2 regions of the Lysinibacillus sp. FSL R7-0073 genome follow, and region 2 is predicted to be linked to the other one. Evidence: riboswitches for the same ligand, from Rfam matches in the RefSeq annotation. Region 2 holds a riboswitch; the other holds the start of a gene.
The links. Region 2 has a riboswitch for FMN ahead of ribE (riboflavin synthase). Riboswitches for the same ligand answer to the same signal wherever they lie in the genome.

Region 1: another riboswitch for FMN. It lies ahead of MKY88_RS06325 (ECF transporter S component); the one in region 2 lies ahead of ribE (riboflavin synthase).

Annotation. Positions count from the first base shown of each region.
Region 1 covers NZ_JBBPAS010000001.1:1,327,790-1,331,003, forward strand. Annotated here, with positions in the region: gene MKY88_RS06320 (RNA polymerase subunit sigma) at 1-1,171, shown strand, start outside; FMN riboswitch at 1,326-1,513, shown strand; gene MKY88_RS06325 (ECF transporter S component) at 1,732-2,319, shown strand; gene MKY88_RS06330 (sodium-dependent transporter) at 2,504-3,214, shown strand, end outside.
Region 2 covers NZ_JBBPAS010000001.1:1,580,236-1,583,449, forward strand. Annotated here, with positions in the region: gene MKY88_RS07525 (ABC-F family ATP-binding cassette domain-containing protein) at 1-1,263, shown strand, start outside; FMN riboswitch at 1,377-1,502, shown strand; FMN riboswitch at 1,619-1,744, shown strand; gene ribE (riboflavin synthase) at 1,928-2,566, shown strand; partial or broken gene ribB (3,4-dihydroxy-2-butanone-4-phosphate synthase) at 2,594-3,184, shown strand.

The DNA of each region.
Region 1 (3,214 bases), 250 kb from region 2:
TCGCTTGCAAGATAATATCCACCTTCAAGAAGCTATGCAAGAACCTATAGAAGATGAACCATCTCAACAGGAAGATGCTATCATTAAAAAGCCTGCGACAAAATCAAAAGTACGTAATATGCAGATTTATATGAGTGTAGCCGCAGTCTTTGTGCTAACAATACTAGTTAGCACAATATTGAAGAACAACCAAGGTGAGCAAAAAGATCAAGCGAGTATTCCTGAAACGGCACAGTATTCTACGATGCAAGAGGATTCAGCAGCAAAGGAAGCGGCAACGCAGGATGAAGTGCTGGATTCCAAAAGTATTGTCGCCGAACATGAGCGCATTTTATCTTTACGTACATCTGTCTATGAGGAGGATGTAAAAGATGCTGTCGTATTCCGTATTGGTTTGGCAGGGCGTGATGCGGAAAGTGTTCCTATGACGTATGTGATACCAAATGAACGTGTGGCTACTGATTTTGGAGAAGAGAAGCCTTCTACCCTACGGATGTATGAAAAGTATGCTCCTCAAATTGACGAGGAGGCTAAAGGATTTACAGAGTATCATCCTTATAAAGGAGAGCTGAAGGAAAAGGAAGATAAGCTCATCCATGTCTTGCCAAAAGGGAATGACTATGATGTTGCCTCTGCTACAGTGAATGAATATAAAGGCACAATGGAAGATACATTCTCGGACTCTGAATATACCGAAGTAGAAATCCAAAATGAAGATGGAACCCTATATGAGTTTTCTCAAGAAGGTGAGCCAAGTCAAGCAATGTCCTTAACGAATGCAAAGAACTTTAATTATTACTTGTACCATGATACCAATGGTGCAGAATATTTATCACCAGATTTCCGTCAATCTTTTGAGACAGTCACAGAGGCACTTACAATGATGAAAAATAAAAATGATGATGTCTATACATCCGTAGTGCCTGAAAATGTAACATACACAGTCACTGAACAAGCGGAAGGTGTAGTTGTTACTTTTGATATTCCACTTGATTTAACATCTATGGAACCAATACAAGCAACTCAATTAATTGAGGCCATGATGTTAACTGCTGCTAGCTTTAATCAACAGCTACTTTTAGATAATGTTGTGCAAGAAAGCTGGGAAGGGTTTGATTTGAAGGGTTATTTACCAAAGCCAGTGGGACCGAATAAACAGTTTTTACCATAGTCGAAGGAAGAAAAAAACAAGAGAGGCATTCCTGCATGGCGGGAGTGCCTTTTCTATTTATAAAACATAGCAATTTAATCGGATTTTTTTGAGCAGAACTATTTACTTTTACTTCGTAATTCTTTATAGTAAAGCTGTAGAATAAAATAATATGATTCATCTTCGGGGCAGGGTGAAAATCCCGACCGGCGGTAATAGAGTCATAAATCGCTAGTGAATACATTCATTAGCTCGTTTGATTTATGTTAAACTCTTCAGCCCGCGACCTGTGCGAATTTTCGCATGGCTGACTTGGTGAAATTCCAAGGCCGACAGTTAAAGTCTGGATGGGAGAAGATGAAGGTACGATCGTCATTCATTGTCATGAAATGAACTATGACCGAGCGCTTTTTTGTATGGCTTTTCAAACAGTGCTCAAAAATAGTTAATGAGGACGCTTATTCGTTATGCCTTTCTCCCTTATGCTTTATTAAATGCATAAGGGTTTTTTCATGAAACAATTGAAAGATCGTCACCTTTCTTCTTGCGAGATTGAATCAGCAAAGAGGAGAGAGTTTTCTATGAAGAAAAATGTCAAACTTCAATCGTTTATTACGATTGGTATGCTGAGCAGTATTTCGTTTTTATTAATGCTTTTTAATTTCCCAATTCCGCCATTCCCAGCATTTTTGGAAGTGGACTTCAGTGATATGCCTGCCTTACTTGCAGCAATCACGATGGGACCTGTAGCTGGTATTTTAGTAGAATTGTTTAAAAATGTGTTGGATTGGATTTTCTCAGGCACTCCAACAGGCGTTCCGGTAGGGCATATGGCTAATTTTGTAACAGGTATTTTATTTATCTTGCCAGTAAGCTTTATTTTTAATCGCTTTAAAACAATCGCTGGTCTTGTTGGAGGTTTAGCAATGGGAACAGTTGTGATGGCAGTAGGAATGAGTGTTTTAAACTATGCTGTATTTTTACCAATGTACACTTACTTCTTAGGGATGGAGCCTGTTGTAGGTGATTCACTTTATAAAATGATTGTCGCTGGTATTTTACCATTTAATATTGTCAAAGGTATTTTATTAACGGGAATTATGGCGTTATTATTTACGACGATGCGTAAATGGATTGACCGCCAGCGTTCTATGTATATAACAAAATAAATTGTACTAAACCTCGAGGGATCAACTCGAGGTTTTTTTTATGGGGTGGAATGTAGAAAGAAAAATAGAAAAAGGTAATGGGTTGTCAAATTAACACTAGTTCTTTTTTAGTAAAACCTAGTCGAAAGCTATATTTTCATGTAAAATTAGAGAAGAGTTTAGAAAGTTTGAGGAGTTTGAAGAGATGAGTGGAAAAAAAGGACAGTGGTCTAGTAAGTTAGGATTTATTTTAGCATCAGCAGGTGCTGCAATTGGACTAGGAGCGATTTGGAAGCTCCCGTATGTAACTGGGCAAAGTGGCGGTGGCGCGTTTTTCTTAATCTTTGTACTGTTTACATTGTTAATTGGGCTCCCGATGCTATTATCTGAGTATATTTTAGGACGAGGTACACAGTCAGAGGCAATCACTGCCTATAAAAAAATTGCTCCTACGAAAAAAGGATGGGCATGGATTGGCCGCATGGGTGTTCTCGGATGTTTTTTATTACTAACATTTTATAGCGTTGTCGGGGGCTGGATTTTTATTTATAGTGGGCTAGGAGTAGCGGGTGCTGTCATTGATCCGGCTATTGATCCTGGAGAACTATTTGGAAAAATAATTGGTACACCTTGGATTACACTTGTAGGTTTGGCTTTGTTTACATTAGCAAACGTACTTGTAATTTCATTAGGTGTCCAAAATGGTATTGAAAAGGCGAATAAATGGATGATGCCATTGCTCTTTATTATGTTCATTGTCCTAGTGATACGTGCTGTCACATTAGATGGCGCCATGGAAGGGGTAAAATTCTTTTTATGGCCTGATTTCTCGAATATTACCGGAAAAGCCTTATTAGAAGCTTTAGGGCAATCATTCTTTGGATTAGCAGTTGGATTTTCTTGTCTTGTTACATAT
Region 2 (3,214 bases):
GTTATGAAGAAATATGAGAGAAAATCAGATTGGTTTTCACAGCAAGGTGGCTATGATGTCGAGGCAAAAATAAATAGTATGTTAAATGGAATGGGCTTTGGGAGTACGCCGACAAACACACTTGTCGCATCATTAAGTGGCGGACAGAAAACTAGACTGGCACTTGCTAAAATTTTATTAGAGCAGCCGGATTTGTTGCTGTTAGATGAACCGACTAATCATTTGGATTTTGCGACTTTAAACTGGCTTGAAAGCTATTTACGGGGCTATCAGGGGGCTATTCTTGTTATTTCTCATGATCGTTATTTTTTAGATGCCCTTGTCAATGAAATTTATGAGATTGAACGTACCCATGGAACAACATACAGCGGTAACTACTCTAAGTATGTGGAAAGCAAGGCGAAAAATCGCGAATTAATGGAAAAGAAATATACAATGCAGCAGCAGCAAATCGCCAAAATGGAGAATTATATTGAGCGGAATATTGCGATGGCTACTTCCTCAAAAAGCGCCAAGAATAAAAGGAAGCAGCTTGAACGAATAAGTCGTCTTGAAAAGCCTCACAAGGATCTAAAACACGCACAAATGGCATTTGCTACAGATAAGAAATCACATAAAGAAGTGTTGAAGGTAAAAGATGTAGTGCTCTCCTATCAGCTAGAAAATAGCAGGAAAACATTAGTGCAAGATATTGAGTTTTCCTTATATAGAGGCGATCGGGTTGCATTAGTAGGTCCCAATGGTGTTGGGAAATCAACGCTATTAAAGGCGTTATTACATGAATTGACACCAGACCGTGGCGTTATCGCATGGGGGAATGGTGTGACAATAGGCTATTATGATCAGGAGCAAGAGTCATTGCATCCTAATAACACAATATTACACGAAGTTTGGGGTCCTTTTCCTTCGGTGGATGAGGCAAGAATACGATCAGTACTCGGTAATTTTTTATTTACGAAAGAAGATGTTTTTAAAAAGATAGCCTCCCTTAGCGGTGGGGAAAAAGCACGTGTAGCCTTAGCAAAGCTTATTTTGCAAAAAGCAAATGTGCTTATTATGGACGAACCAACCAATCATCTTGATTTATTTAGCAAAGAAGTATTGGAGGAGGCTCTATTGCAATTTGACGGCACATTATTATGTATTTCTCATGACCGTTATTTTCTTAATAAGCTAGCGAATAAATTGTTAGAATTATCACCAACTGGGATGACGGCCTTTTCGGGAAATTATGATGATTATGTTCAAAAAATAAACCATTAAAGGACTTAGCAGCCACCTCTATAGCAAGAGGTGGTGCTTTTTTTAAAAAAATTACGGACAGAAGTATAGATAATATAATTAAATAGTGTTATCGTAAGAACTAGCTAAATAAAATGATCCTTCGGGGTAGGGTGAAATTCCCAATCGGCGGTGATGAAGTCATTCAAAGTCCGTGAGCGCAAGCTGATTTGGTGCAAATCCAAAACCGACAGTAATAGTCTGGATGGGAGAAGGGTATAAGTGCGAGCTTTTTAAATTCAATTTAATTTAGAAGGTCTATTTGACTATGCATTTATGACACTGCTTCCCGCAAATATGTTGGGAAGTTTTTTTTTAGCCAATCAATTGAATAGAAGATGTTCTTCGGGGTAGGGTGAAATTCCCAATCGGCGGTGATGAAGAAATTCAAAGTCCGTGAGCGCAAGCTGATTTGGTGCAAATCCAAAACCGACAGTGATAGTCTGGATGGGAGAAGAACAAATAAGATAATAGTCTATGGAAAAAATGAATATCCAAGTAGGCTTATTTATTGATGTCTTATACTCCCAAAACCCCTTTGTCAAAGGGGTTTTTCGTTTTATATAAGCTTTAGAAGGGAGACGGATAGAAACCCAAAAGCGATGGATAGAAGCTACGAAAGATCAGTGTGAAAGTAGGTGAAGAAATGTTTACAGGTATTGTAGAGGATATTGGCACTATTAAAGCCTTGCAAAGCAATAAGAACAGTATGAAAATTACGGTTCAATCATTTAAAGTTGCTGAAGATGTAGGGTTAGGGGACAGTATAGCAGTCAATGGTGTTTGTTTAACGGTGACCCATTTTACGGATGAAGAGCTTACGATGGATGTTATGCCTGAAACCGTCAAAGCTACAAATTTACATCAGCTGACAATAGGTGATCCGGTTAATTTGGAGCGTGCCATGCCTGCTAACGGGCGATTTGGGGGGCATTTTGTTGCTGGTCATGTAGATGGCATTGGGAAGATTTTACGAAAGCGTCCAGTGGCCAACGCGGTTTATATTGATATCGAATTGTCTGAGGAACTAACAAGTTTCTGTATTCCAAAGGGCTCTATAACGATTGATGGCACAAGCTTAACAATCTTTCAGGTTGAAACGAATCAAGTCACTATTTCACTGATTCCTCATACTTATAAGGAAACGATTTTAGGTATGAAAAAAATGGGCGCATTCGTCAATATTGAAACAGATTTAGTCGGTAAATATATTTTAAACGACTTGAAAAATGGGCAAGGCAAGTCAATGATAACAAGAGATTATTTGGCACGACACGGTTTTTAAGATCACATAATGAGGAGATGAAAAATAGTGCTACATGCAATTGAAGATGCCATAGAGGATTTAAAACAAGGGAAAGTGATCGTCGTAGTGGATGATGAAGATCGGGAAAATGAGGGGGATCTTCTAGCGCTTGCTGAATTTATCACTCCGGAAACGATAAACTTTATGGCGACTTATGGAAAAGGTCTAATTTGTACACCGATTTCGCAGGAGCTAGCATATAAATTAGATCTGCACCCAATGGTTCAGCATAATACGGATAACCATCAAACTGCATTTACCGTAAGTATCGACCATATGGACACAACAACGGGGATTAGTGCCTTTGAGCGAGCTTTCACCATACAAAAGATGCTGGAGTCTCAGGCAAAAAAAACTGATTTTCGTCGACCGGGACACATTTTTCCACTAATCGCAAAGGATAATGGTGTCTTAGAGCGAAGAGGCCATACGGAGGCGAGCATTGATTTAGCCAAGCTTTGTCACAGTATTCCTGCTGGAGTAATTTGTGAAATTATGGGAGACGATGGTCACATGATGCGCTTTGATGAATTGACAAAGTATGCAGCACATCATGGATTAAAAATGATTTCTATTGAGGCGTTAGCCGCTTATCGTAGTCAATCATTTACAACAAACTAAAAACGA